2 regions of the Vibrio scophthalmi genome follow, and region 1 is predicted to be linked to the other one. Evidence: riboswitches for the same ligand, from Rfam matches in the RefSeq annotation. Region 1 holds a riboswitch; the other holds the start of a gene.
What was found. Region 1 has a riboswitch for cyclic di-GMP ahead of RJD38_RS01225 (calcium-binding protein). Riboswitches for the same ligand answer to the same signal wherever they lie in the genome.
Positions count from the first base shown of each region.

Region 2: another riboswitch for cyclic di-GMP. It lies ahead of gbpA (N-acetylglucosamine-binding protein GbpA); the one in region 1 lies ahead of RJD38_RS01225 (calcium-binding protein).

Region 1 covers NZ_CP134271.1:289,224-304,958, reverse strand. Annotated here, with positions in the region: gene RJD38_RS01275 (DUF1496 domain-containing protein) at 1-298, opposite strand, end outside; gene RJD38_RS01270 (1-aminocyclopropane-1-carboxylate deaminase/D-cysteine desulfhydrase) at 340-1,233, opposite strand; gene RJD38_RS01265 (sensor histidine kinase) at 1,346-2,605, opposite strand; gene RJD38_RS01260 (response regulator transcription factor) at 2,602-3,279, opposite strand; gene RJD38_RS01255 (glycosyltransferase family 2 protein) at 3,467-4,471, shown strand; gene RJD38_RS01250 (ArnT family glycosyltransferase) at 4,468-5,877, shown strand; gene RJD38_RS01245 (GtrA family protein) at 5,874-6,290, shown strand; gene RJD38_RS01240 (TetR/AcrR family transcriptional regulator) at 6,745-7,371, shown strand; gene RJD38_RS01235 (acyl-CoA dehydrogenase) at 7,513-9,834, shown strand; gene fabV (enoyl-ACP reductase FabV) at 10,031-11,233, shown strand; gene RJD38_RS01225 (calcium-binding protein) at 11,431-14,397, opposite strand; cyclic di-GMP riboswitch class I at 14,430-14,509, opposite strand; gene RJD38_RS01220 (HlyD family type I secretion periplasmic adaptor subunit) at 14,607-15,735, opposite strand, start outside.
Region 2 covers NZ_CP134271.1:788,037-803,771, reverse strand. Annotated here, with positions in the region: gene RJD38_RS03545 (LysR family transcriptional regulator) at 1-325, opposite strand, end outside; gene gbpA (N-acetylglucosamine-binding protein GbpA) at 454-1,911, opposite strand; cyclic di-GMP riboswitch class I at 2,000-2,087, opposite strand; gene grcA (autonomous glycyl radical cofactor GrcA) at 2,384-2,761, opposite strand; gene nfo (deoxyribonuclease IV) at 3,098-3,964, shown strand; gene ung (uracil-DNA glycosylase) at 4,052-4,735, shown strand; gene RJD38_RS03520 (hemerythrin domain-containing protein) at 4,914-5,465, shown strand; gene RJD38_RS03515 (DUF3545 family protein) at 5,520-5,702, opposite strand; gene RJD38_RS03510 (alanine/glycine:cation symporter family protein) at 6,394-7,827, shown strand; gene yaaA (peroxide stress protein YaaA) at 7,935-8,708, shown strand; gene RJD38_RS03500 (DUF5363 family protein) at 8,721-8,873, shown strand; gene RJD38_RS03495 (TatD family hydrolase) at 8,873-9,646, shown strand; gene RJD38_RS03490 (NupC/NupG family nucleoside CNT transporter) at 9,851-11,155, shown strand; gene deoC (deoxyribose-phosphate aldolase) at 11,681-12,457, shown strand; gene deoA (thymidine phosphorylase) at 12,685-14,013, shown strand; gene deoB (phosphopentomutase) at 14,071-15,291, shown strand; gene deoD (purine-nucleoside phosphorylase) at 15,355-15,735, shown strand, end outside.

The DNA.
Region 1 (15,735 bases):
GGTCTAGGTTCGACTTATCTAGAGTAATCCATTTTAACGCGCCGTTGCTTTCAAAATCATTCGCATTATCACAGCGCATAATATAGCCACCGACTTCGATAAGAGCACCAAGGGAATAAGCTTGGTCTTGGTAATAGCAGATGCGGTGTTTGACATCAGAGCTGTTGACGATCACGGCCGTTTTTTTTGGCGTAGAGAAGCTTTTTGTCTCACTATTTGCAAGTGCATGATGGCCATAGGTGAGAAGAAGAATCGGAACGAGCGCTAACATGACTGCGCGGTTTAACCTCAATGCCATTTTTCTCTCCTAATATTTGCGTTTCGTCTTCGTGCTTTGGATTACACGTCGAATTTGCGTTGATAGCGAGGCAACATACTCTCGTTGCCTAATAACCCACCTTGGTGAATATAGATAATAGGCTTGTCGGTATTATTTGGATACCAATTTAATAGGCAGTGCCACATCATCGGATCGTAGAGTAAGTCAAACTCCACATTCGTTTCGCTCAGTAGCTGTTGCCATACCACATAGTCGTCTTGATACAATTTACCAAAATGGTGTTTGTTTTCCAGTTCAAGAATAGTGGGGTGATCGGCCTCTCCCAATTGGTTGAATTGCTTGGTGAGATATTCTTTTCCTCCCACACAGGCACATGTAAGAACTTCAATGCCATGTACCTTGAGCGCTTTATGGAGGAAAAGTGCGGTGGTGCCCGTGCCTGCTGGTAGCGCAACCACGAATTGTTTGTTGGCTTGTAGTCGAACCCAACTGAGAATCTCTGATGCCAACCGATTTACGCCAAATTCAGCTAACGAGCAGCGGCCACCTTCAGGTACAACTAAACAATTTTCATTAGGTTGACGAACTTGGGTAATGTAGTCGTTTGGGTGTAAACCACTCTCTGCGGTGGCGATAATTTTCGCCCCAAGTTCTAATGCGCCGCGATAGTTGCCCATTGGGCGCTCTTTGAGCCATTCAGGGATACGATCAACGTAAAACTCTAATTGCCAGCCTTTAATGCTAGCGAGCGCCGCCATCGAATAGAGCGAGTTAGCTTGCGGGCTGCCGTAGCCAATGAGGGTATCTACTTGTGGAAAGTCTTGTTCCAATAGGGCCATGAACTTTCGAGCTTTGTTTCCAGAAAAGTGACTATGTAACTGGTCATCACGCTTGAGATAAAAATCAATATTGGCAAATTGGTGCTGGGTGATGGGCGTGTCGGCAAGCTTCATAAGGCGGTACTTTATCGTGTCACTATTCTAGTTAGGCTAAGGCGATGTTATCAAAGCACATAATACCTTAGCCACCCCATAAAGACTTTACTTTCTCATCAGCGTTTGAGTACTAAAACGTTATTTTGGCTACGCAACCACGCGTTGGATGGTTGTATAACTCAAAATGCCATTGGTAGCGTCGGCTGAGATCTTCAACGATCAGTAAACCAAGACCGTGCCCATGCAAAGAGGGTTGATCACTGAGCCCTGCTCCATCATCAGTGATGGTCACTCTTTGTTCGGTTACGTGAATCGTCACTTCCCCATGAGCTGTTGCGGCAATCGCGTTACGGATGAGATTACCCAGGATCATATTCAGCACTGCGGGGGTGGCTTGCACCTGTGGTAACGATTCAATCAGCAGATTGATACATAATGCTTTCTCATGGGCTTGCGATGAGTTGCTCATCACGATCGTATTGAGTTCGCTCTCGGTGACCCTGCGTAATGGCGTATCGTCTGTGTTGCGTTCGTAACGAACTAGGCTCAACAATGCATCAACCATGCTGCTCATTTGAACTGTCGCACTGTCGATACGGGATATTTGACGCTGATTAAATTCGGTTTGTTCAGATCGAGCGAGTAGTTTGTTTGCACCTTTCACTACTGTTATTGGGGTTCTTAACTCATGGCTGGCATAGCGGGCAAAGGCTTGTTCGCGCTTTAAGACTAAATGAAGATCACTGCGGTATTGGTTGAGTTGTTGCGTCAGCACTTGAAACTCTTGTGCTGCTTCGTTGGAGATGGTGAATTCACTTTCACTATCGCCGCTTTGTTGTTCGAGTTGCAGCACAATGCCGTTTAGTGGCTCAATCAGTCGTTTAGACAAACGGTAGAGTAGCGTGCCAAAGAGAAACATCAGTAAGGCAATCATTGTTACCACGATGATACTGGAGTAGACAATTTCTTCTGCACTAAATTCAACCGTATCAATCGTTGTTAAAAGTACGATATCGCGCAGTTGGCCTTGATCGGTATATTGTCCTTTATAGACCATGCGTGAGTCACGCTCTAGAGAGGGTTCGAGCTCGCCGAGAAAGTGGCTTTTTCCACTCAAATCGTGTTGATACACTTCGGGAATCAACGAGAGGTCGTTATAGGCGATGGTCAGGACATCAATCTTAATTTCCCCACTTTCACCTGCGATAAAGCGTTCAATTGCGATATCTTTGTCGAGTAGAATCCGTCTTTCTCCGACTCGATCCTCTGACCAATGCAACGCCAATGAGAAAATAACGAGAGTAAACAGCCCAAGAGCAATTGAGATGCCAATGAAAAAGACTGCCAGTCGGCCGGTGAGCGAGCGAGTACTGTTTAACAAATTAATCATTGCGGCAACTCAAGACGAAATCCACATTTGGGTACCGTAACCAGCATCGCTGTGGCAAAAGGTTTATCAAGCTGAATTCTTAGTTGATAAATATGGCTACGCAGCACATCGTTGTTTGGCTCTGATTCTTGCCAAAGCTTTTCTGTGATTTCCTGACGGCTAACTACTTCGGGGGCTCTGACTGCCAGCATTTCTAAAATGGTGTAAGTGGTCGGGTTAAGCGCTAGTGGTTTGTCTTCGCGGTAGGCTTGGCGAGTTTTTTGATTTATCAATAGAGGGCCAACCGTGATCTTGGTTGATGCCGTTTTACCTCGATAACGTTTAATCAGAGCGTGCATTCTGGCCTCGAGAATGTCTAAATCGAACGGTTTCGTTAGGTAATCATCCGCGCCGTGACTGAAACCGGCTAACATATCCTCTCGGTTATCGAGTGCGGTTAGCATTAAAACGGGTGTGGAATCTCCCGCATCGCGTAACTTATTACAAACGGTTAGACCGTCCATTCTTGGCAACATAAGATCGAGAATAATCATGTCAAAATTGCCTTCGAGTGCAAGCTGCAGGCCGAGCTCACCGTTATCGGCGTAGTCAAGCTCCATGCCTACGCTTTCAAAGTAGTCAAACAAGATACCGGCAATTTCACGGTTATCTTCTACCAATAAAATTTTATTCATGTCTTACCTACTACTTATTCAACAAGAGAGCGAGTGAGCGGAATTTTATCGTTATGCCAGTCAAAAAAAAGTGAAAAAAACGTCAATAACATTCTTTTCACACTGTCAGCGATAAAGTCCAGCATATCATCTCTGAGTATGGAGCTTAATAGAGTTGCCATACGGATAAAAGTAATTAGGCGGTTTTATGAACGTAATAACATCTCCTCATCAGCGTGTTGAATCCGCAATCACATTGACGGTCGTCGTGCCTTATTTCAATGAAGAATCCGTGCTGCCAGCACTGCATCAACGTTTAACGAAAGTGTTAGACGCGCTTCCGGAACGGTGTGAAATCGTGTATGTCGACGATGGTAGCCATGATGGAAGTTTGGCTATCGTTGAGTGTTTTCAATCATCTACCAGTTTGGTACGCAGTATTTCATTGAGCCGTAACTTTGGTAAAGAGTCGGCGATGAGTGCAGGGTTGCAATATAGCCATGGTGAAGCCGTGGTGCTGATTGATGCTGATCTGCAAGATCCGCCAGAACTGATCCCTGAGATGCTGGCTAAGTGGCGGGAAGGGTTTGATGTGGTCAACATGCAGCGTCAATCTCGTCACGGAGAAACGTGGTTAAAGCGTCAATCTGCTGCTCTGTATTATCGTTTACTGAATACTCTGGTTAAATCAAGCATTCCTGAAAATGTCGGTGATTTTCGTTTATTGAGTCGCCGAGTCGTTGCGCATATTAACCAACTTCCTGAACGAAATCGCTATATGAAAGGGATTTTTGCATGGCCGGGTTTCAATCAAGTCACGCTTACATTTGATCGCGATCCGCGCTTTTGCGGTGAAACCAAATGGAATTATTTCAAGTTGTTAGGGTTGGCAGTCGATGGCATCACGGCCTTCTCTATTCGCCCTTTGCGTTTGGCGACAGTGGCAGGAGCATTAGTTGCAGGCAGTGCTTTTGTATATGGTTTAGTGATCGTATTGAAAACGATGCTTTGGGGTGATCCTACGGTCGGCTATCCATCATTGATGGTGGTGATGCTGGCATTGGGAGGGATTCAGTTATTGAGTATTGGTTTGCTAGGGGAGTACATCGGTCGAATTTTTATTGAGTCGAAGCAAAGACCGTTGTATCTCGTTCAGTCAGTTAAAGAAAAACCCGCTGTGATGTTGTTTCAAGTAATGGAGAAGCGCGCGTGAGTTTTAATCGAGTTCACCTATGGGCGATCTTAGGTTCAGCCTTGCTTATTCGCCTTATTTCACTGGGGGCTTATCCATTAATGGATACCACCGAAGCTCGCTATGGCGAAATGGCTCGCTTGATGATTGATACGGGTAATTGGCTAACTCCCCAATTTGATTATGGCGTGCCATTTTGGGGGAAACCACCATTGTTCACATGGATGAGTGCTGTTGGTATTGAATGGTTTGGTATTAATGAGTTGGCGGTTCGAGTACCTCATTGGTTTGCTGGTGTTGTTGTTATTGCTATCACGGCTTATTTCGCCAAGCGTTTAGAGATTAATGCGCTTGTTACTTCAGTTGTGCTAGCAACTTGCGCTATTTTTTCGATTGCAGCGGGTGCCGTCATGACCGATATGGCACTGACCTTAGGCATGACGATTGCGATGGTCGGCTTCTATTTTTGTTGGCAGGGAGAGCGAATCTGGGGTTACGTTGGGTTTGTTGGCCTGGCGATAGGTTTGCTTGCTAAAGGTCCATTGGTCATTGTATTGGTCGGCATTGCTGTTATGCCATGGCTCATTTTTCAGCATGGGTTCAAAGGGGCATTTGTTCAATTATGGCGACGTTTCCCATTGTTAACTGGAAGCGCTTTAATGCTGGCGATTGCACTGCCTTGGTATTGGTTAGCGGAAAAAGCGACGCCGGGTTTTATCGATTACTTTATCGTTGGGGAGCATTTTAAACGTTTTGTCGTCAGTGGTTGGGAGGGTGATTTATACGGTAGCGCCCATGATGAACCAAGAGGCATGATTTGGCTGTTTTGGCTTTATTCTGCGGCACCTTGGTCTATCGTGTTACCGGTGTTGTTGTTTTGGCGAGCAAAGCATAATCCGCAGCCGTGGTGGGACAAATACCAGCCGGTCGTTAGTTTTGCGTTTTGCTGGATGCTTGCACCTCTCGTGTTGTTTACTTTCTCTGGCAATATTCTTCCAGCCTATATTTTGCCAGGAGTGCCTGCATTGGGGCTGGTCATTGCTATTTTACTCAATGATATAAAGCATGATCCTAAATGGTTTAAGTTCATTGCCGGGGCGATACCACTCCTTTTGATTATTGCTGTTGGTGTTATTCAATCAGGAGTCGGGGCTAAGAAAAGCGACAAAATGATTTTGTCTCGTGCCGATCTCTCAGTACCCATATTCTATGTGGGAAAAAGGCCCTTCTCTGGGCAGTTTTATAGCCAAGGAAAAGCACAAACACTGGTGCAATATGATCAGCTTTTGACATTGGCGAAGTTTCAACTGGTTGGTAAACCGAAGCAAGTTAGTCAATTAGTTGAGGAGCATAAGTTTAACTGTGTGGTTGAGCAGACAGCGGAAAGCAAACGTAAATTATATCGTTGCCAGCAGGATCGGCAGTGAAGCGGCTACAGCAGCACCGGCTGCTTAAGTTTGCTCTTGTTGGGGGGATGGGTTTTATCGCCGATGCGTTGGTCTTCATGTTGTGTGCTTATTTGTTTTCTCTACCGTTATTATGGGCTCGGGGCATCGCCTTTTGCTGCGCGGCGTCGGTCACTTGGTTTGGTAATCGCCGTTTTACTTTTAGACAAGGGCAGGCTCCTTGGCAAACAGATAATATCAAGAATTTGCTTAGCCAATGGTTAACCTTTATGAGCTGCGCTTTAATTTCGGCATTGCCAAATTTTCTGGTCTTCCAATCGATTCTCTTAGGCTTGGGCAAACAAGGTTGGGTGCCTTTGTTTGCGCTCACCGCTGGAGTGCTTGTCGGTATGTTGAGCAATTATATTTTAAGTTGCCGCTGGGTGTTTCGTTAGCCTAGTTGATTAGAATATCGCCTTAAAAGGTAATTCCTTTCAAAGAATGATTAAGTCTTCGTTTGCGTTTACGCAGCGAAGACTTCGTTATTTCTGAAACGTGGTTAGCAGGAATAAAAAAAGCCCAGAGCAAAGTGGCTCTGGGCGGATACATATAAGTATAGGAGTTAATTTGGAAAAGCAGTGTAAAAATCTTTCAGAAGTAAAGTGAGCTCGACGGCCAGTTAAACTCATTATCTTTGCTATCTACACTTATTCAGACCCACCTTTTTCCATTCAGTTCCAAAAAAGTTTAAAAATATTTGCTTCTTTTCTTTTCGCCTGTTTTCAGAGGCTTATTTCGCTAGCTTGTTATTCTGGTCTAACCAGTACGTAAAAGTGTGATGTTAACCGCTTGTTAAGTTTGTATGCGGTGTGTATATTTTCAAACAAGCGTTTGATACGGGTGATTGAAATGACTGCCAAGCACAAAACCAAAGAGAAAATTCTGGATGTAGCAGAAGCTCTGTTTGCCGAGCAAGGCTTTAATGATACCTCTCTACGCACGATTACATCGAAAGCAGGGGTGAACCTTGCTGCGGTCAATTACCATTTTGGGGATAAGAAGACCTTAGTTCGTGCAGTGTTGAGTCGTTACTTAGAGGCTTTTATGCCAGCGGTATCAGACGCGTTGATCACACTGAATCTCAATCCAGATTATTCGATGAAGCAGGTTTTTGAAGCGCTACGAGGGCCTTTAATGGCACTCAACCATGTAAGACCGAATGGCACCAGTCGATTTATGTTGCTGATTGGTCGAGGGTATACCGATGTGCAAGGTCATCTACGTTGGTTTATCAGCACCCGTTATCAAGAGACGTTAGGGCTTTTTACTCAATCGGTGCTTGCTGCCAATCCGCAATTAAGCCGTGAAACCTTGTTTTGGCGACTGCACTTCACATTGGGGGCTTGTGTTTTCACCATGGCTTCAAGCCAAGCTTTAGCAGAAATTGCGCACAATGATTACGCTCAAAATGCCGACGCACAGGCCGTACTGGATCAATTAATTCCATATCTTGCTGCTGGCGTTTCTGCGCCGTAGCACTTTTAGCGCATTAATGACGTATAAAAATAGGGTGTGCCAATGAATAACTCACCCCATAGCGACATCGTAATAACAAAAGCTGTAATAACAATAACAACAGACCTGCAAAGGTAATAACGTGAACAAAAGGAACTGGTTATGAGCTCTCTACGCAGAAAATGGATCAGCGATCCAGCATTCAAATTGTTTAAGCAAGTGTTACCACCGCTTTCTGAAACGGAAAAAGAAGCGATGGAGGCGGGTAGTGTCTGGTGGGATGGCGAGCTTTTTTCAGGGCGTCCTGACTTCAGCAAGTTACACCATTACCCAAAACCGAGCTTGTCTAGTGAAGAGCAGTCGTTCATGGATAATGAACTGAACACGTTATTAGCCATGCTTGATGATCATAAGATCAATAAAGAAGATCGTGATTTGCCTGCCGAAGTTTGGCAATACTTGCGTAAAGAGCGTTTCTTTTCGCTGATCATTTCTAAGCAATACGGTGGTCGTGAGTTTTCCTCATTGGCAAACTCCACCATTGTTTCTCGTATCGCTACTCGCAGTATTAGTGCCGCAGTGACGGTTATGGTGCCTAATTCACTCGGCCCGGGTGAGTTGCTTTCTCACTATGGTACCCAAGAGCAAAAAGAGTATTGGTTGCCGAGATTAGCGGACGGTACCGACATCCCTTGTTTTGCGCTAACTGGTCCCGAAGCGGGCTCTGATGCGGGGGGCATACCAGATAAAGGTGTCGTCTGTTATGGTGAACATAATGGCGAAAAGGTACTTGGTATTCGCCTTAGCTGGAACAAACGCTACATTACTTTAGCGCCTGTCGCGACAGTTCTTGGACTGGCATTCAAAATGTATGATCCAGATAATTTATTAGGCGAAGAACAAGATTTGGGTATTACTTGTGCGTTGATCCCTGCTGATCATCCGGGAGTGGAAATTGGTGAGCGTCATGACCCGTTAGGTTTAGCGTTTATGAATGGCCCAACTCGTGGTGAAGAAGTCTTCATCCCGATGGATTGGCTGATTGGGGGACAAGAATACGCTGGTAAAGGTTGGCGTATGCTGGTGGAGTGTTTATCCGCAGGGCGCGGCATTTCACTGCCAGCACTTGGAACGGCTATTGGCCATTTAACAGCCCGAACGACTGGGGCTTACTCTTATGTGCGTAAGCAGTTTGGTATGTCGATTGGTAAATTCGAAGGGGTGGCAGAAGCACTCGGACGTATTGGTGGTTTAACCTATTTGTTGGAAGCGACACGAACGTTGACCACGACTTCACTTGATATGAAGGAAAAACCGGGCATCGTGACCGCAATTGCCAAATACCACATGACGGAAATGGCTCGTACGATTTTGAACGATTCGATGGATATCCATTCAGGCCGTGCGATTCAAGATGGTCCAATGAATTATCTTGCCAGCCATTACCTTGGTATTCCTGTCGCGATCACGGTTGAAGGCGCGAATATTCTGACTCGTAACTTAATGATTTTCGGTCAAGGGGCAACACGTTGTCATCCTTACGTTTTACAAGAGATGGAAGCGGCAGCCAATCCGGATAAAGAGCAAGCAGCCAAAGATTTTGACTCACTGCTGTTCAAACATATTGGTCATGCCACTAAAAACACACTGGGTGCGTTTGGCGCGGCATTAACTGGCTCACGTTTCATCAAGGCCGATATGAGCGGTGCAACTCAAGGTTACTATCGTGAGATGACACGCTTGAGTCGAGCCTTAGCGGTGAGTGCTGATTTTGCCATGCTGACACTCGGTGGCGATCTCAAGCGTAAAGAATTGATTTCAGCTCGTCTTGGCGATGTTTTGGCTTATTTGTATATGGCGTCGGCTGCGTTGAAGAAATACGAAGATGATGGACGTCAGCAACAAGACCTGAATTATGTGCATTATGCTGTGCAGCATTGTTTGTACCAAGGTGCACAATCGCTACAACAAGCTTTCAGTAACTATCCGCACAAAGGGGTGGGGCGTTTACTTAAAGTGATCATCTTCCCATTGGGTAATCGTTATAAAAAGCCAAGCGATGATTTAACGGTGAACTTAGCTGAGAGCCTAATGACGCCTGGAGCACATCGTGATCGTCTGACTCACCTTTGTTATATCGGTGAAGATGAAAATGACAGTGTGGGGTTAATGGAGAATGCCTTTTTAGCCATGTATGGCGTGAAAAGTCAGGAGCGTAAACTCAATCGAGCGGCTAAAGATGGCATTGTGGCGCGTAAAGGTGATCTGCAAGCGCGTTTAGAGCAAGCCCAGCAAGCTGGCGTATTGACGTTGCAAGAAGTCGAGCAAGTGTTGCAGGCAGATAAGCTGCGCTATAAAGCGATTCAAGTGGATCACTTTAGCCATGATTTTAGTCAGGTACGCACCCATAGCGAGGCGGAGAAGCCAAGCAAAAAAACTAAGGTAAAAGCTAAGTCAAAAACAAAGCTAAATAGTGTTGCATAAACGGCGCGGCACCAACGAAACTGTTTTAATGTCACTAAGCAATGGTACCTGAAAGGGTGCCATTGTTGTTTCTGACCACAAATTATTGAGTGAAAGTGCTCCAACCACTTGCATTTTCCCTGCAATTTTTAAGAAATTAGATGCGATTTCCCGACGAACCTTTTATCCTAGCGAAGATTTTTAAAGGAAGTTGAATATGATCATCAAACCTAGAATTCGTGGATTTATCTGTACCACTACACATCCAATCGGTTGTGAAGCTAACGTAAAAGAACAAATTGCTTACACTAAAGCACAAGGCCCTATCAAAAATGCACCTAAACGTGTGCTTGTGATCGGTTCTTCAAGTGGCTACGGTCTCTCTTCTCGTATCGCTGCGGCATTTGGCGGCGACGCATCAACCATTGGTGTGTTCTTCGAAAAAGAAGGCTCAGAGAAGAAACCAGGTACAGCAGGCTTTTATAACTCCGCTGCATTTGAAAAACTCGCACGCGAAGCAGGCCTATATGCGAAAAGCCTAAATGGTGATGCTTTCTCTAACGAAGCGAAACAGAAAACAATCGATTTGATTAAAGAAGATCTTGGTCAGATTGATATGGTGGTTTACTCACTGGCGTCTCCAGTACGTAAAATGCCTGAAACGGGTGAAGTTATCCGTTCTGCTCTAAAACCAATTGGTCAAACTTATACATCAACAGCGGTTGATACCAATAAAGATATGATCATTGAAGCAAGCGTAGAGCCTGCAACAGAGCAAGAAATCCAAGATACTGTAACGGTTATGGGTGGCGAAGATTGGGAACTTTGGATCAATGCACTGTCTGATGCGGGCGTATTGGCAGAAGGTTGCAAAACCGTTGCTTACAGCTACATCGGTACTGAGCTTACTTGGCCTATCTACTGGGATGGCGCACTAGGTAAAGCGAAGATGGATCTGGATCGTGCCGCTGCGGAACTGAATACCAAACTGGCAGCGACTGGCGGTAGCGCAAACGTTGCAGTTCTAAAATCAGTTGTGACGCAAGCAAGTTCAGCGATTCCTGTGATGCCTTTGTACATCGCGATGGTATTTAAGAAAATGCGTGAGCAAGGTGTCCATGAAGGTTGTATGGAGCAAATCTACCGCATGTTCAGCCAGCGTCTTTATAAAGAAGATGGCAGCGCAGCCGAGGTGGATGATTGCAACCGTCTACGTCTTGATGATTTAGAACTACGCGAAGACATTCAGCAACACTGTCGTGAACTTTGGCCTCAAATCACCACTGAAAACCTAAAAGAGCTAACGGACTACGTTGAGTACAAAGAAGAGTTCTTGAAACTATTCGGCTTTGGTATTGAAGGTGTTGATTACGAAGCAGATGTAAACCCAGCAGTAGAAGCAGGCTTTATCGCAATCTAATTTGCGCTGATGCCATAAAAAAACCGGAGCAATTTGCTCCGGTTTTTTATTGTGTGTCGTTAGTTATTATCTGTTGATAGCATTGTATCGCGTTTTAATATCGGGCATTAAGGTCTCTCTCTGTCGCCAAGACTTGCGAAGAGAGCCGATAACGAACGGTCTTTCGTTATCGACTATGGTCATTAACTAATGACTATTTATACGCCGATTTCTGGCTCAAGGTAGTCCCACTCGACATCACTATAAACAGAAACGGTATCACTGCCGTTGGCAAAGGTGTAACTGTAGATCGCACCATCAACCCCCAATTGTTCAAGATGAGACTGCAATGCGCTATCGAGATCGGCAACATGTGCCTCATTGACGGCTGCTAGCTGGAAGTCATCATTAGCCAGTGTCAGTTGCTCTATGTTTGAAGCAAAGAAAACATCCGATGGCTGGCCTGTCAGAGATTGTGTTGACTCATTGACGACGTTGAGATCAAGCAATAAAGTATCTTGTTGGTCAGTGCCGATGACCGCTTCGATGTTTTGTAATTTTGAGCTTTGCGTCACTTCAAAGTCTACCGCGTGCTTTACGTTGTCGGCCATATCAAATATACCAATGACTTGTTGAGTCGTCACAACATCAAAGCCTTCGCCACCATCGATGAAATCGTTACCATTGTCATGAATCAAATCGTTACCTTCACCGGCATCAATAACATCAAAGCCTTGGCCACCAGCAATCAGATCATTACCTTCGCCGCCCACCAATAAATCATCCATTTGATAGGTGGTGATTGATGATAAATAATAGTCACTGGCATCGGTCGCACCAAAACCACTTTTATCAAAGGTGCCTTTAGCTGCTGAGAGCTGAATTTCATCGAAAGTGGTGTTTGCCGTATCGGATGGTGAAATGGTGAACTCACCATGGCAGCAGTCATCGCCTTGCTCAAGCACTTTAATGTTGTCTGCGGTAGGATCGATACCGTAAGTCGCCAGTGTTGCATCGTCCATTTCAGCGGCCGTAAAGTAACCCGTGGCCACTTCAACGCCTTGGTCGAAGACAGTCCAAACGCCAACTTCGTTCGCACCATTAAATGCTTCATCGGCAAAGAGTTTATCGACGGATAGATTGGCTGCGGCTGTATTGTCATCAACCGCAATGCAGAGTGTTTCTGATTCGCCACTGATATCACCAGCGCCATCATCAATAAAACTAAAGCCTATTTGGCTTGCAATACCACTTTCACTATTGCCTTCAACACCAAAGCCATTTTTGTTTTCGGTCAATCCGGTTAAGCTACCATCAGGAGCTAGAGCTAAAGCGTCACTTATCTGTTCATCTTTGCCTGCCGTAATCGTGGTGGCTTGGGTGTAATCACCAGTGAGAATATCGTCTCCTGTACCACCAATAAGTACGTCCTGGCCATAACCGCCTTCTAAAAGGTCATTACCGGCGCCACCATCAAGCCAGTCATTGCCTTCTGGGTTGCTTCCCTCAAGTGAATCACTATCGAGAACGGTGATATCTTTAATAAAGTAATCGCTTGAATCCCAATAGCTGTTGCCATTTTTATCGAATACGCCATCAGCCGCAGAAAATTGAACTTGGTCGAAGCTCAGGCCATTGGTGTCTTGTGGCGTGATATCGAAGAAACCATTATTATTCGAAGCGGAGTTGTTAGCTAGCACTTTGATATTGTCACTAAGATCGATACCAAAGGTATCGAGAGTCGCTTGGTCAATATCTTTGGAAGTGAAGTAGCCAGAAGCGACAACCTTGCCGTCATTAAATACCGTCCATACGCCAACTTCATTGGCACCATTAAGTGCTTCATCTGCGAACAGACGATCAATTTGCACGCGAGCAGCATATTGATCTTCACCAAGGTGATAGGTGAGGGTTTCAGATTCGCCCTGTAAAGTATCAGGATCGAAGGTGTGACCAAGTTGATCGGCATTGCCTGACTCATGGTTGCCTTCTACGCCGACACTCCCATCTTGACCTTGGCTAACTACCCCATTACCTGAAACGGGATTGTTTGCTCGCGCAGCGGCTAAGTCAATACTTTTACCGTGGTCAAAATTATGGTAATCATCACCAAACAGGTAATCACGACCATCACCTCCGAGCAAAACATCATCATCATTGCCGCCAAAAAGGTCATCAAAGCTGACATCATTTGGATCACTTTCAAATGTAACTGTTTTAACGTCTCGGACAAAGAAATCACTGGAATCTAAGTAGCCATAGCCATTTTTATCATAATGACCAATGGCTGCGGAGAATTGAATTTCATCAAAGGCAACAAAACCGGTGTCTTCCGGTTCAATGGTGAAGATGCCGTTAGAACGGCCATTGCCGTCGCTAAGCACTTTAAGGTTATCTGTTGCAGGGTCTAAGCCGTAGGCATCAAGGGTAGCTTGATCAAACTCACCAGCCGTGAAATAACCACGTTCGATAACAATACCGTCTCTTAATACCGTCCAAACACCTACTTCATCGATATCACGAACTCTGGAACCTTCAGATTTTCCTTCATCTTTGAAGAGCTTATCGATAGAAACTTGCGCAGCGTAGGAGTGTTCATCCACAGAGATTGAAAGCACTTCTGATGCGCCTGTGCGATCGCCTTTGTCACCTGCATCTTCAAAGCTGTAGCCAATCTGGCCAGCTACGCCACTTTCATCATTGCCAAGAACGCCAAATCGGCCATTAGATTCAAACAGTACAGCTTCGGTGCCATCTGGGTTGAATACCTTTGCTTGGCCCATATCGGCCGTTGTCGCATGGCTAAAATCGACAGTCAGTTCACCGCTTACAGGATCAAGAATCAGATGTTGCGAGAAATCGTCGCCGAGTAGCACGTCATTGCCGTTTTCACCAGCTAATTGGTCGTAGCCGCTACCACCATTAACAAAATCATCACCAGAACCGGCTTGAACGAAATCACCTTGGCTACCACCATCGATAACATCGTCACCACCATTGGAATGAATATAGTCAAAACCGTCGAGGCCGAGAATAACGTCATTACCGTCTTGTGTTGTAATATGATCGATACCGTCAACATCGACGACTAGTTGGTCTTCAGGTAGCTTGCCTGATAGTGGTGCAATATCCACTGTGACCAAGCGATTTTCGCTGTTATCGGATTGTTCGTGCTTAATTGTCATGAAAATTTCCTCTATCAATCGGATGATTAATGTGAGGCGGCTCAGCCATCTCAATGGAATGAGACCTGCAGCTTTCCGTCCCTACCTCGCGATAGGTTTGGCTTTTCTCGTTGTTATGTTGTTTGGGATATCGCTGTACTAATCTGCTTTGTAGTGATGTAGATTGGCACTAGTAAAACAAAGGGAGATATCCCGCTCATTTCCCTTAACTAAATTTCTCGCATCGCTTTATACGCACTGACCGATAATGGGCTAAGTAAGTAATCAAGCGGTGTTTTTTCATTGAGTAGTATCATTACTTCAGCGGGCATACCTGGGTATAACGTCACGTCTTGCAGTACGGCTAAATCGTCTTGATTTAGCGCGATTTGGGCAAGGTAAGCTGAAGATCCAGATGCTTGATCGGTGATTCGGTCAGCAGAAATGTGGACCAGTTTTCCCCTTACTGGCGGGGTGCGGCGAAAGTTGTACGCGGAGAGTCGAACTTGGGTATCCAGTCCAAGGTAAACCACATCGATATCTTCTGGTTTCAACAAAGCCTCTACAATCAGTTGATCTTGCTGAGGAACAATTTCCATGATTTTTTCTCCAGGCGAGATGACCGATTGCTGAGCAAATACAGAGAGGCCAACCACGACGCCTGACTGAGGCGCACGGATTTCAATTCGATTCAGAACTTGTTGGGCATTAATCATGGCTTGATTGGTTTCGTTGATTGAACGCTCGAGTTGTTGAATCTCTTCACCAATTTGCTTGGCATAATCGAAGTCGGCATTGGTGTCTTGCAATTGTGCCTCTGAAACACCACGTTGAGCGCGATTAATCTTGATATCTAATTCCGCGAGGTTGCCGTTTAAATCGCTGTATTCTCGTTTTAAATCGAGCAAACGAGATTTGGATGTATTACCTGTTTCAAGCAGAGTTTCGTGCATTTTTAACTGCTCAGTTAAGTAAACCAAACCTTGTTCATCGGCTTGATAACGTTTACGCAGCCCATCAAGATCGAGATTCGCTTGAGCAATTTTTTCGTTGAGGATTTTATCCTCACCACGACGTAATGAGCGGCGTTTATCGAATAACTTCGCTTGTGTGTCGAGTATGGTTTGCACGCGAGGATCGTCTTTAAGTTCAATTAAGCGAGGATCAAATTGAATGCGTTTTTGGTCACTGAGTTCGGACTGTAATCGATTTAGCCGCGCAAGGTCACTTTGCCATTGTGCACGTAAACCATAGAGTTGGGCGTGCGCTTGTGACGCATCGAGGGTGATCAATAGATCGCCTCGTTCAACCGCTTGACCATCGGCAATATGAATGGTTTTAACGATTCCCCCTTCTAGG
Region 2 (15,735 bases), 500 kb from region 1:
CTAATATTTCCGCTAAGTAACCGGCAACCAGTGTTTCAGAACAGTCCAGCTTTAGAGGGCTGTTCTCAATGATGTTTTGCTGTTCATAAATAAGCCCACGTAACTCATTAAAAGTGGGACCGATACTCTCAATAAGATTGAGCGCTTCACGTGTTAGCTGCACGTTTCTGCCGTCGGGAACAATCAGCTTCTTGCCCAGTTTCTTTTCTAAGTTAGCAATGCGTTTACTCACTGCCGATTGGCTAATATAGAGCAAGCTACCCGTGCGACTCATGGTTTTAGCTTTGCTTAACGTCAGAAGTGTTTCAATACCTTCAAGCAACATAGAGTGACTTATGAAAAATCGGAATGAATACCTCACTGTAGCGCAACGCCATTGGCAACGCACATAAAAACGGCACTTAATAAAGTGCCGTTACTGTTTCTTCTCTAAAAATTGTGATCGCTAGGAACTTAGTTCACTTTATCCCATGCCATTGTCCAGTGAGAACCGGTTGCTGGTTGGTATTGGGTTGCGTTTTCAGTCCACTGTGAGCAGTAGCCTGAGTATGGGAAAGGTTTACATTGATAAACTTGACCATCGCTCGCTAACACTTTTGTGCCAGCAGTGTAGTTATCAAGGCCGTTAGGGAAGACAAAATCATAGTCACCCGCTGGTGGTGTTACCTCAGCTACAAGATGGAAATCTAACGTTTCTTGATTGATCAAGTTGCCAGCCTGATCTTTGATTCGGCTGATCAGCATATGGTGGCCCGCTTGAGATTTAGCCAGCGTGAGATCGACCGCTTTAGATTGCCCATCTACCAGTTCGCCACTCCAACTCGCCAGCGCTTCACGGCCATGATTATAAACCGTTAACTCCGCGTGCAGATCACCGCTAGCATTTAGCGTCAATGCCAGTTCAGTCGGTTGTTCTGTGACAGTATATTCAGATTGTAAGCCTGCAATGTTAAGTGCGTAATCGGGAACAACCGTGTCAATCTCATAGCCAATTTCTACACGAGTGAGTTGGCTATCGTTTTGTAAATAGATCGGATTGGTACCGTAAACAGGGGTGAAAGTGCCTTGTTGTAGTTGGCCTGCTTTGATCGCTGTTTGCTCTTGGTTTACCTTGCTTGCTAGAGCATAAGACCAGTTTTTAGCTTGAGTTAGGGCAGGGCTATCGATCGCTAATTCAGTACGATAAGCTTGGTTTTCACCAGCGTGATCAAATACGCGGGTAAAGACGCGATCGCCGATATTAAGATCGATAGTTGGTGAAATCTGGCCAGCTTGATTCCATTCTGGAAGCACAGGGCCTTGACCATCAAATTGCACATCAATCACATTGTAGAATGCTGCTGCCGTATCGCCCACATCCCAAACTGCAAGAATGACATGGTAGCCTTGACGTTCAGGCACGTTACACGCATGGCTAACTTGCTTTGGCGGTTGAACCATATTGCCTTCGATGACACAGAACGGATTCAGATCAAACGACGCTCGTGATAGTTGCGCATTTGGATTCCAATCCGCTTTAGTGATGTAGTATTTCCAATCTCGAGTGACGTGGTTGGCAGTAAAGGTCCACTCAAAGTTTTGCTGTCCAGCCGTGATTGGGCGCTTAACCCAACGATCCGCAGTTTGTTCATCTAATGCTGTGGCCAGTGCTGATTGTGCACTGGCAATTTTGCCATCAGCGGGGCCAGCTTCAGGGAAGCCTTCAGGGCCTTCCACACTTTGTGGTTCATATTGAATGGCACCACAGTTGCTGTTTTTCTCATTAGTATCAGAGGTTGGGAATTTACATAGCGCAACACGGCTTGCTGCGATGCCATCATTGAACGCAGAGATGTAGCCATGTGCGGCGACTTGCCCACTTAGAGCGGTAAGAGCGAGTGCCAATAAGGTTTTATTTGGACGTGATTTCATCACATGTTCCTTTTTAGGTTGACAAAAAATTGCCACACCTCGGCATGTGAAAAGGGCGATAAACCCTCAACACTTGATTGAGCGATCAAGTGGCGGCTCCGCTATCGTGGATAAATTTTATCGTTAGACCGGAAGCTTTGCGTCCCATTTTTTCAAATGGTTTGCCGACAGTGTGTTTGTACCAATCAAAACAAGTCTTTGCTTGTTCTACTTGTTATGAGCTGGAGAAATTTAGCTTAGAAAGTGAAAAGAGCGCGACAGAATCCAACACGAGATGGAATCAACATCTCCTTTGGTATTGCCTCTTTTTGTTTTTCTTTCTTTTGCGCTACCGGGATAGATTCTTTAGGCTTCTATTTGCGGTGTTTTTTGAAATGTTTCGTCTGTTTTAGATGGCGAAGAAAAGAAAAGCAGGCCAAGGCCTGCTTTTCAAATGTGTGTCTAAATTTACCTTCGTCAGAGACGAGCTAAATTATAGAGATTCAGTGAACGTACGTGCGATAACGTCGCGTTGCTGCTCAGTCGTTAGAGAGTTGAAACGTACAGCGTAGCCCGATACACGGATGGTTAGCTGTGGGTAGTTCTCTGGGTGAGCAACCGCGTCTTCAAGAGTTTCGCGACGTAGAACGTTAACGTTTAGGTGTTGACCACCTTCAATGCGTGGTGCAGTTTCGATTGCCACTTCACGGCTTTCGTATTCGCCTAGATCGTTAATAGCAATAACTTGGTCAGCTTGGTAGCCAGCAGATGCCGCAACACAACGTGCTTCGTTCTTTTCGCTGTCTAGTAGCCAGATAGAGTTTAGTAGATCGTCGTTAGCTGCTTTAGTAATCTGAATACCTTGAATCATTACTGTCTCCTAATCCACATTTTCTGTGGTGTTATTGGTGTTAATTTTCAATATTTTTGTTGAGCTAAGTATTATATAGCTAATATCCATTATAATAATATTGATTTAGGTCAAAAAACAACTAAAAACCTTATTTTTTTGAAGGTGATTTTATTGCGTTAAATCAATAAAAGTCTTTAAAAACTGCAAATTACAATTTATTTTATAATATAAAAAATAGTTACAACGGTCATTTTGTCGTAATTTTACTACAAAATGACCGTTTTTAAGTCAACTATGCGGACTAACTACTTGTTAGGTGGTGGTCAAACTGAAAGAGTAAAGTGATTAAATAACATGAACAAAAATTTCGGAACTAAGTATATCGGTGCGCATGTTTCTGCCGCTGGTGGGGTTGATCAAGCGCCGATGCGAGCACGTGAAATTGGCGCCAATGCTTTTGCGCTTTTCACTAAAAATCAGCGTCAATGGGTCGCAAAACCGCTTGAAGCCAAAACCATTAGCGCTTTTAAAGCTAACTGTAAAATGCTGGGCTTTAGCGCCGAGCACATTTTGCCTCATGACTCTTACTTGATTAACTTAGGTGCGCCAGAAGAAGAGAAATTAGAAAAATCGCGCGCCGCTTTTATTGATGAAATGGAACGGTGTCATCAATTGGGGTTAACGCTGCTCAATTTTCATCCCGGCAGTCACCTTAACAAGATCTCTGAAGCTGAGTGTTTGGCGAAAATCGCTCATTCAATAAACTTAGCGCACCAAGCTGTACCAGATGTAATAGCCGTAATCGAAAATACTGCAGGGCAAGGCTCAAACCTTGGTTGGCGTTTTGAACATCTCGCGGCGATCATCGATCAAGTAGAAGATAAATCTCGTGTTGGCGTATGCCTTGATACCTGCCATACCTTTGCAGCAGGTTATGATCTCTCTAGCCATGAAGCGTGTGAAGTAACGTTTGCCGAGTTTGATCAAGTAGTGGGCATGCATTACTTGCGTGCAATGCACATTAATGATTCCAAATCGACATTGGGTAGCAAGGTTGATAGACACCATGCGCTGGGTAAAGGAGCCATTGGTTGGGACTGTTTTGAGTACATAGCGAAAGACAGCCGGTTTGATGCGATCCCTCTTATTCTTGAAACCATAGAACCAGAACTGTGGCCAGCGGAAATCAAGCAGTTGCGTGAGTGGCATCGCCAAGCGTAATTTCATGCCCATCGCCGATCATCTTGTTGATTCGTTTTTGCGTGGTTTTTTGCGACAATAGCGGTATCTATATAGAGGACAATCATAATGGCTAAGTTATTGACTTGGGATGATGTGATCGGCGACGAGCAGCAGCAACCTTATTTTCAGCAAACACTGAGTTATGTCGCTGAGCAGCGCGCAGAGGGTAAGGTGGTTTTTCCTCCTGAAGCCGATGTTTTTAACGCCTTTGATGCTACGCCATTTGCCGACGTAAAAGTGGTTGTTTTGGGTCAAGATCCTTACCACGGACCCGATCAAGCACATGGCTTATGCTTCTCGGTTCTACCTGGAGTAAAAACACCCCCTTCTTTAGTCAATATGTACAAAGAGCTCGCGCAAGATGTGGAGGGGTTTACAATTCCTCAGCATGGCTATTTGCAATCTTGGGCTGAACAAGGGGTGCTATTACTCAATACTGTGCTAACAGTGGAGCAGGGCAAAGCGCACTCTCATGCAAAAACAACCGGATGGGAAACCTATACCGATAAAGTGATTGCAGCACTTGACCAATATGGTAGTGGCATTGTGTTTCTACTGTGGGGAGCGCATGCGCAGAAAAAAGGACGCTTTATTGATCGCTCAAAGCACCATGTACTAGAAGCTCCCCACCCATCACCGCTGTCGGCTCACCGTGGTTTCTTTGGTTGCCATCACTTTTCTTTGGCTAACCAGCACTTAACCGCACAAGGCTTGAAGCCGATTGATTGGAGACTGCCTGAGCGGGTTTAACTGAGTTAGCTCAACGACTCAACGAATATTGCGAGAGAAGCCTGATGGGCTTCTCTTTATTTTTCAATTACTCGTATTGATTTTAGTTACTAATCTGGTCTTTTTTTGAACAGTCTCTAAACCTTTATTGGCGTTTTCTTATACACTTACAAAGATTGTGTGTTTAAGGAGAAACGCTATGATGATTGAACAAATCAGGCGTGAACATGGCTATATGGTGCGTCTACTCGCTATCCTTGCCAATAAAGTGGAATTGCTAAAGCAAGAACAGCCAGTCAATTACAGTTTGATTAAAGAGGTGGTCGATTACTTGTCTGAATATTCAGAGAAATATCATCATCCGAAAGAGGATATTCTTTATCACTATTACCGTGAACATTACGGTGCGCATGATGATATGGACAACTTAGAATTTGAGCACAAGTTGTTGGAATGTAAAACGCATGCGTTTATGAATATTGTCGAGATGATCTTGCAAGATGCTGTGGTACCGCATCATCTGTTTATTGAGCAATTAGAAGCGTTCATGAATGCGCAGAAGTCACACTTGGAGCTGGAAGAGAAAAATATTTTGCCGATGATTTGTGACCGATTTAGTGTCGAAGATTGGCAACACGTGGAAACGCTCTATAGTGGTTCAGATGACGATCCTGTCTTTGGGGACACGATTGCTGAGCAATATGCGCAACTGGCGAAACGCGTGCGCGCGACAGACAAAGAGTGTATTTAACGTTTATCATACGAGCGGTAAAATAAAGAGGCGCCTTGGCGCCTCCTTTATTGACTAAAATTCTAAATTTTCCAACTTATCTAATCCGATATCCATATCAAGCAGCTCTTTTTCTAAGCGACGACGATCTTGAATTGCCTCTATTTCTCGCCATTTACGTTTAACAGGTTTTGATTTTGCTGAGCGACCTCGTGAAAAGTCCATCTCCATCATCTCATCAAAGTTCAAGCCATCCATATGCCACCTCTGTTGTACGTTGTTATTGGTTAGATTAAATACCATTGAGATTGAAGGGTATCTATGATTGATTTCTCATTTGTTGCGATCCAATGAAATTTTTATGGCTTTTTGTGCTCGATGTACCTTTTTAGAAGAGCGTGCTGTATAAAAAACGTTCAGTTGTCAGTGTGAAAACGATTAATTTTAGCTATTTTTGATGTTAACTGGCTGTTTTAAGTTGGCGCTAAAATGCTAATCAACCTTGCTCTTGCCCCCTCATCCGATAGGTAACATACAAAATGGGGGGTAAATCACACAAATTTGCTGGTAAAACCAGTAGAGACAAGGTGTTAGCCTACTTTTATCGGATGGCGTTTTTATTGCTATTGATAGATTTGGCTTGTTGTTAATAGTTGATGTTGTTGTGCTGATTTTGTGGTTGATTTGTTCTTTTTTGTGTTAACTATTAGTGAGTTTATAGTGAAAAATAACATTGTAATGCGTGTGTTTGCATATTGATTTTTGCTATTCTTCACTGCATTATCCGCCCGTCAAAAATTACGTCGGTACGTGAAACGGAAGCATGAAGCGAGTTTTACAGATCTCAGCTGCCAAAAATAAAACATACACTACCAAGAATTGACACTTGGTGACGCAGCTAGATGGATGGCAAGGATGCAAAATCGACGAAACTCACTATGAGGATGTTATGACAGACTTAATTAATTTAATGAATGACCTGCTTTGGGGGTCGATTCTTGTTTATCTTTTGGTCGGCGTGGGCGTCTACTTTACTATCCGTCTAGGATTCATTCAGTTCCGCCATTTTGGCCATATGTTCTCAGTGTTGAAGAACAGTCGTAAAGCAGACAAAGCTGGTATTTCTTCTTTCCAAGCTCTTTGTACCAGTCTCGCAGCACGTGTCGGTACCGGTAACATGGCCGGTGTTGCTGTTGCACTAACCGCTGGTGGCCCTGGCGCTATCTTCTGGATGTGGTTGATTGCCATGCTGGGTATGGCAACTTCATTTGCCGAAAGTACACTCGCACAGCTTTACAAAACCAAAGATGATGATGGCAACTACCGTGGTGGCCCTGCTTACTACATGGAAAAAGGGTTGGGCATGCGCTGGATGGGCATCCTGTTCTCTATTTTCCTGATTATCGCTTTTGGTCTGGTTTTCAACGCGGTTCAAGCGAACTCGATTGCCAACGCAATGCACAATGCATTTGGTTGGGATGATCAGTACGTGGGTGTTGTCGTGGTTGCGCTATCGGCGATTGTAATTTTTGGTGGTATCAAGCGTATTGCACGCGTGGCAGAGTTGGTTGTGCCAATCATGGCAACAGCTTATTTAGCGCTTGCACTGTTTGTGATGATCGCCAATATCGAAAAATTGCCAGCAATCCTAACCTTGATTGTGAAGAGTGCTTTTGGCCTGCAAGAAGCCGCTGCTGGTGGTGTGGGTTATGCGATTGCTCAAGCGATGATTAACGGTGTGAAACGCGGCCTATTCTCAAACGAAGCGGGTATGGGTTCTGCGCCAAACGCGGCTGCTTCTGCAACACCATATCCACCACACCCTGCTTCGCAAGGTTATGTGCAAATGTTGGGTGTTTTTGTCGATACGATTGTGATCTGTTCGGCGACAGTATCGATCATCTTGATGTCAGGTGAGTTTGTACCAGGTGGTCAAGTGACGGGTATCGAACTGACTCAAGCTGCGTTGAGCTCTCAAGTGGGCAATTGGGGTAGCATTTTTGTTGCGGTGGCGATTTTCTTCTTCGCTTTCACCTCTATCATTGCGAACTACTCGTATGCTGAAACGAACTTAATCTTCTTAGAGCATAATCATAAAGCGGGTCTTGGCCTGTTCCGTATTATTGTTCTTGGTATGGTGATGTTTGGCGCGCTAGCTTCACTGCCAGTGGTATGGGCATTAGCTGATGTCTCCATGGGTCTAATGGCGATTGTGAACTTGGTCGCGATCATCTTACTTTCTGGTACGGTGATTAAGCTGGCGAAAGACTACAACCGTCAGTTAAAAGAAGGCAAATTGCCGACGTTTGATGCCAATGAGTACCCAGAGCTGAAATCTCAGCTTGAAGAAGGCATCTGGTATACCGACGAGAAGAAAAAATAGTCGTTGCCAATAGATAGAAACGATTAAATCGATACATAAAGCCATGCAGACATTGCATGGCTTTTTTTGTACTCTAATCATCTGATGATAAATGGAAGAGTAAAGTCATGCTGATAGTTGTATCCCCTGCGAAGACCTTGGATTATGAGTCGCCATTGGCGACAGAAAAGTTCACTCAACCGGAGTTGGTTGAGTATTCTAAGCAGCTGATTGACGTGTGTCGCCAGTTGACGCCTGCTGATGTGGCGAGTTTGATGAAGGTCAGCGACAAAATTGCTGATTTGAATGTTGGTCGCTTCCAAGAGTGGAGTGAGACGTTTACGCCGCAGAACGCCCGTCAGGCGATCTTAGCCTTTAAAGGTGACGTCTATACCGGTTTAGACGCTGAAACGCTGTCAGAGGACGATTTCGACTATGCACAGCAGCATCTGCGCATGTTGTCGGGCTTATATGGCCTGCTCAAGCCGCTCGACCTTATGCAACCCTACCGTCTTGAGATGGGCACTAAGTTAGCCAATACAAACGGAAGTAACTTGTATCAGTTCTGGGGCAACGTGATCACCGATAAGTTGAACCAAGCGATCAGCGAACAAGGCGACAATGTGCTGATCAATCTAGCATCGAATGAGTACTTTAAAGCGGTGAAACCAAAAGCACTCGATGCGCAGGTGATTACGCCGATCTTCAAAGATTGCAAAAAAGGTCAGTACAAGGTGATCAGTTTCTATGCGAAAAAAGCACGTGGCATGATGGCGCGCTATATTATTGAGAATCGCATCTCAAGCGTCGCTGATTTGACCCAGTTTGATGTGGCGGGCTATTACTTTGTCGAAGAAGAGTCGACCCCGACAGATCTCGTGTTTAAACGCGAAGAGCAGTAAAAGGAACGGCTTATGTGGGCTTGGTTTACACGTTGGTTAAAAAAATACGATCAATGGTGTCAGTCGATGGGGCTAACCCCAGAGCAAAAACGCAGTTGCGTTGCTTATCGTGCAGAACCAACTTTGCAAGAGCAACCCAAACCCTCTTCTAAGGCGCAGCAGTGATGCGCCTTTTTGATACCCACTGTCATTTGGATTTTGCGCCATTTGCAGCGAATATTGAACAACAGCTACAAAGTGCTCAGCAAGTTGGAGTTGAGCGTGTGCTACTGCCTGCTACTGGGCCTGAAAACTGGTCACGCTTAGCCTCACTAAGTGAGCAGTTTCCGGCACTCTATTATGCGTTGGGTTTCCATCCTTATTTTCTTACTCAGCAGTCTCTCAATGATGTGGTGCTTTTAGACGTTCAAATGACTGAGCGCGTCTCGCGCTGTGTTGCGATTGGTGAGTGTGGTTTAGATGCGATGGTTGATGTCCCTATGGCACAGCAGGAAGCCATTTTTATTGCTCAAATTGAGTTGGCCAAACAGCATCGTTTGCCACTTATTCTCCATGGGCGAAAAACGCACAATCGGCTGATTCAATTGCTTAAACAAGCGCGCTTTGAATATGGTGGCATACTGCATGGGTTTTCGGGCAGTTATCAGCAAGCAATGCAATTTATCGATTTAGGTTTCTATCTCGGCATTGGTGGCGTGATCACTTACCCGCGTGCAAATAAAACTCGTCAAGCCGTCGCGCAATTACCTCTTTCTGCTTTAGTGTTGGAGACGGATGCCCCAGATATGCCGTTAATGGGTTATCAAGGTGAGCCCAATCATCCCAAACGTTTGCCTCTGGTTTTACAGCATTTGGCACAATTGCAGAATAAAGATAGGCAAACGGTTGCTGATAACGTTTGGCGTAATAGCAATTTGGCCCTAAATATTTGTGAATAAATTCTAAAATGTTTGTACGCTTTGTGAATTTGAAGAGTGATTTTATTGATCGTGATCACATTTGTGATTGAACAATGCGTGAATCGTATCAGAAAGTGTGAAGGGCACATTACTTTATCATAGGTGGGATGAGTATAATTGCCCCGCTTTTTGAGCTCCATTTTGTAACACGCCAACAAATAACTTATAAGGAAGTCATAAACTATGAGCCTGTTTATGAGCCTAGTCGGTATGGTAGTGCTTCTTGCTATTGCATTTGCATTTTCATCTAACCGCAAAGCTATCAATTTTAGAACTGTGGGTGGCGCTTTCGCTATCCAATTTATCCTTGGTGCATTCGTTTTATACGTACCATGGGGCCGTGATCTATTAAACGGTTTTTCACAAGGGGTTTCTAACGTTATCAACTATGGTAACGCAGGTACCGACTTCCTATTCGGCGGTCTTGTTTCTGGCAAGATGTTCGAACTATTCGGTGGCGGCGGTTTCATCTTCGCATTCCGCGTACTTCCAACGCTAATTTTCTTCTCTGCACTGATTTCGGTTCTTTACTACATCGGCGTTATGCAGTGGGTTATCCGCATTCTTGGTGGCGCACTACAAAAAGCGCTTGGCACTTCTCGTGCGGAATCAATGTCTGCAGCAGCTAACATTTTCGTAGGTCAAACTGAAGCACCACTAGTGGTTCGTCCGTTTGTACCTAAGATGACACAATCTGAGCTATTTGCAGTAATGTGTGGTGGTCTTGCATCTGTTGCTGGTGGTGTACTAGCAGGTTACGCGCAAATGGGTGTGCCACTAGAGTACCTAGTAGCAGCATCATTCATGGCAGCACCTGGTGGTCTACTGTTCGCTAAGATTCTGTACCCAGAAGTTGATAAGCCTCAAGAAGACATCCAAGAAGCAATGGATGGCGGCGACGACAAACCTGCAAACGTGATTGACGCAGCAGCAGGCGGCGCAGCAGCAGGTCTACAACTAGCGCTAAACGTTGGTGCAATGCTAATCGCATTCGTAGGTCTAATCGCGCTAATCAACGGTATGCTTGGTGGCATCGGTGGTTGGTTCGGTATGCCTGAACTGACCCTAGAACTGATTCTAGGTTACGCGTTCTCTCCACTAGCATTCCTAATCGGTGTGCCAATGGACGAAGCAATCTTTGCTGGTTCATTCATCGGTCAAAAACTGGTTGTGAACGAATTCGTTGCTTACCTAAACTTCACTCCATACATTCCTCACCTTGTTGATGGTGTATTGGTTGCTGATGCGGTAGTTCCTGCGACTGGCGAAATCATGTCGCCGAAGACAATGGCTATCATCTCATTTGCACTTTGTGGTTTCGCGAACCTTTCATCTATCGCGATTCTACTAGGTGGCCTAGGTTCTCTAGCACCAAGCCGTCGCAGCGACATCGCACGTATGGGTGTTAAAGCGGTACTTGCGGGTACGCTATCTAACCTAATGGCAGCAACAATTGCAGGTTTCTGTCTAACACTATCAAGCATGTAATAAGCGCTCGATAATATAGACGTCACTTGACACTATGCCCTGTAGCAAGAGATTGCTGCGGGGTATTTTTTTGCTTGAATGTTCGTGGCCATGTTTTGCTGTGCTTTTCACTTCGGATATGCACGAAAGTTCGAGCTAACTTTTTTGAGATACAAACCGTTTGCGTTCTTTTTGTTACTACAGTTTTGCGGTGAATGTCGATAATGTAGAGCCATCAATGCAATTTGGGTTGGAATGGATTCGACTCAGCAATGAATTTTAACTGGTTAGCAAATCAATGCTCTCCAGAGGCATATAGCGCAAGCGTTTTTGCGCACTATATGATATTAAAGACACCGCAATCATAGATTGTTGTGCCATAGGCCAAACTGGTACTGTGCGGTGACAAGGATAGCAATTGGGGCAGATTCGCTATTTGCCACGAGTCTTCAAGGAACCAAGTCCGTTCATCAATAACTGCGTTCTCAACCTATACTATTTAAGGCCAGAAGCAGTCACATTTTTGAATACTTATCGGAGATAGAAATGAGCGATTTAAAAGCAGCAGCGTTACGTGCACTTCAACTAATGGATCTAACGACGCTAAATGATGACGACACAGATGCAAAAGTAATTTCACTTTGTCATGACGCAAAAACAGCCGTTGGCAATACTGCTGCGATCTGTATCTACCCTCGCTTTATTCCTATTGCTAAGAAGACACTTCGCGAACAAGGTACACCAAATGTACGTATCGCAACGGTAACTAACTTCCCTCACGGTAACGACGATATCGAGATTGCTGTTGCGGAAACCAAAGCAGCCGTTGCCTACGGTGCGGATGAAGTTGACGTTGTATTCCCATACCGTGCTCTTATTGCGGGTAATGCGGAAGTGGGCGCTGAGCTAGTTAAGCAATGTAAAGCAGCGTGTGGCGATATCCTTCTTAAAGTGATCATCGAAACGGGTGAGCTAAAAGAAGAAGCGCTAATCAAGCAAGCTTCGCAAATCTGTATCGAAGCGGGCGCTGACTTCATTAAAACCTCAACAGGTAAAGTGCCAGTAAACGCGACGCCGGAATACGCGCGTATGATGCTAGAAGTGATTCGTGATATGGGCGTTGCTGAGACCGTTGGTTTCAAACCTGCGGGCGGCGTACGTACTGCTGAAGATGCAGCGGCATACTTAGCAATGGCTGATGAAATCCTAGGTGATAACTGGGTTGATGCTCGCCACTACCGTTTTGGTGCGTCAAGCCTGCTAACAAGCCTACTAAATACATTAGAAGTGACAGACGAAACTGCAGATCCTGCTGCGTACTAATCTCTTCGTCATATTTGAAGCTGCAGCGTTGTTTGCTGCATAAATTCGCCCTAATCACATAGTTATCTATGCTCATAGAGCGAATTTACTGGCTGCCTAGCTGCCGCTCCAACTATTTAGAAGATGGTGTAAAAATTCTGTCTGTTTGATGAAGTGGTGCTGGCCATCACTTCAATCTCTACCTCTATTCCCTACAACCATAACTCGCACGAGTATGGGAGGATCTAATGTACTTACCTCAAGAGATCATTCGTAAAAAACGTGACGGCGAAGTGCTGACCAGCGACGAGATCAACTTCTTTATTCAAGGCGTAGCAAACAATACTGTTTCTGAAGGTCAGATTGCTGCGTTTGCTATGACGATTTTCTTCAATGAAATGACGATGCCAGAGCGTATTGCCCTAACGTGCGCAATGCGTGATTCAGGCATGGTCATCGATTGGAGCCACATGAACTTCGGTGGTCCGATTGTTGACAAACATTCAACCGGTGGCGTGGGTGACGTAACGTCCTTAATGCTTGGCCCTATGGTGGCAGCATGTGGTGGTTTCGTTCCGATGATCTCTGGTCGTGGTTTAGGCCACACAGGTGGTACGCTCGATAAACTTGAAGCGATCCCTGGCTACAACATTACTCCAAGCAATGAGGTCTTTGGTCAAGTGACTAAAGACGCCGGTGTGGCGATCATCGGTCAGACGGGCGATCTTGCGCCAGCGGATAAGCGTGTATACGCAACGCGTGATATTACCGCAACTGTGGATAACATCTCACTGATCACCGCGTCAATTCTGTCTAAGAAACTGGCTGCGGGTCTTGAGTCACTGGTGATGGATGTCAAAGTAGGTTCAGGTGCCTTTATGCCAACTTACGAAGCATCAGAAGAGCTGGCAAAATCAATCGTGGCCGTTGCCAATGGCGCAGGTACCAAAACCACCGCCATCCTGACTGATATGAACCAAGTACTGGCATCGTCAGCAGGTAACGCTGTTGAAGTGCGCGAAGCTGTGCGCTTTTTAACTGGCGAATACCGTAACCCTCGCTTACTAGAAGTGACGCTAGCGTCTTGTGCGGAAATGTTGGTGTTGGCTAAGCTGGCGAAAGACAGCGAAGAAGCGAACGCTAAACTGATGGAAGTGTTGGATAACGGTAAAGCAGCAGAGTGTTTTGGCAAGATGGTCGCAGGCCTTGGCGGCCCGGCAGACTTTATTGCGAACTACGATAACTATTTAGAAAAAGCGCAGATCATCAAGCCAGTGTTTGCTGAGCAAAATGGTGTGGTTTCTGCGATGGATACCCGTGCGATTGGTATGGCAGTGGTTTCTATGGGTGGTGGTCGCCGTGTGGCGACGGATGAAATTGACTACGCAGTTGGTTTTGACCAGTTCATTCGCTTAGGTGAAGTGGCTGACGAGAATAAACCATTGGCACTGATTCATGCCCGCTCTGAAGAGCAGTGGCAAGAAGCGGCCAAAGCACTGCGTAACGCAATTCAAATTGGCGGTGAGTACACCCCAACGCCAAACGTATATTGTCAAATTCGCGCTGAAGACGTTTAAACTTAATTAAGGCCTACTTAATAATAACGAATTCCAAGTGGGCCTGAGGAACGAGCAATGAAAAGAGCATTTATTTTAGTCCTAGACTCATTTGGTATTGGTGAAACAGCAGATGCTGCACAATTTGGTGATGTTGGTGCTGACACCATGGGCCACATTGCAGAGCAGTGTGCGAAAGGTTTAGCCGATAACGATCAGCGCAGCGGCGCACTGAAACTGCCAAATTTATCTAAGCTTGGTTTGGCGATGGCGCACAAAGAATCAACCGGTCACTTTGCTGCTGGCCTTGAGAGTGATGTTGAGATCATTGGTGCTTACGGTCATGCGGCGGAGCTCTCTTCTGGTAAAGATACTCCGTCAGGTCACTGGGAAATTGCCGGTGTACCGGTATTATTCGACTGGGGCTACTTTACCGATAAGAGCAATAGCTTCCCTAAAGAGCTGACTGATCGCATTCTTGCGCGTGCGGGCCTAGAAGACTATTTAGGCAACTGCCATGCGTCAGGCACACAAGTGCTTGATGATTTGGGCGAAGAGCACATGAAAACGGGTTTGCCAATTTTCTACACTTCGGCTGATTCTGTATTCCAGATAGCGTGTCATGAAGAGACCTTCGGCCTTGAGCGTCTATTGGATCTTTGCCAAATCGCTCGTGAAGAGTTGGCAGACTACAACATTGGCCGTGTTATCGCTCGTCCATTCATTGGCCCAGGTAAAGGTCAGTTTGAACGTACTGGTAACCGTCGCGATTTATCGGTTGAGCCGCCAGCAACCACCGTCTTGCAAAAGCTGGTTGAAGAGAAGCAAGGTCATGTGGTTTCAATCGGTAAGATTGCTGATATCTATGCGAACTGCGGTATTACTAAGAAAGTAAAAGCGACCGGCATCCCAGCGCTATTTGATGCAACGCTAGAGCAGATTAAGCAAGCGGGTGACAACACGATTGTCTTCACTAACTTTGTTGATTTTGACTCTGCTTACGGTCACCGTCGTGACGTCGCGGGTTACGCAGCAGCGCTAGAATATTTCGATGGTCGCATCAATGAAGTTCTAGAATTGATGCAAGAAGATGACATCCTGATCCTAACCGCCGATCACGGTTGTGATCCGACATGGCAAGGAACCGATCATACACGTGAGCATATCCCAGTGATTGTTTACGGTCAGAAGGTGCCTGCTGGCTCGTTAGGCCTGCGTGATACGTTTGCGGATATCGGCCAGACGCTAGCAGGTTATTTTGCTACATCTCCGATGGATTATGGCAAAGGCTTCTTGTAAATTACTTAATGGCGTTACGGATAGTCGTAGCGCCTTACTTATATTTTGAAAAGGAATACACAAATGGCAACTCCACATATTAATGCTGAAATGGGTGCTTTTGCAGACGTAGTTCTAATGCCGGGCGACCCGCTACGCGCTAAATACATTGCAGAAACGTTCCTAGAAGACGTAGTTCAAGTATGTGATGTTCGTAATATGTTCGGTTACACCGGTACTTACAAAGGTCGTAAGATCTCGGTTATGGGCCACGGCATGGGTATTCCTTCATGCTCAATCTATGTTACAGAGCTAATTAAAGACTTTGGTGTGAAGAAAGTGATCCGTGTTGGTAGCTGTGGCGCGGTTAACGAAGACATTAAAGTACGTGATGTGGTTATCGGTATGGGTGCTTGTACTGACTCAAAAGTAAACCGTATTCGTTTTAAAGATCACGACTTTGCT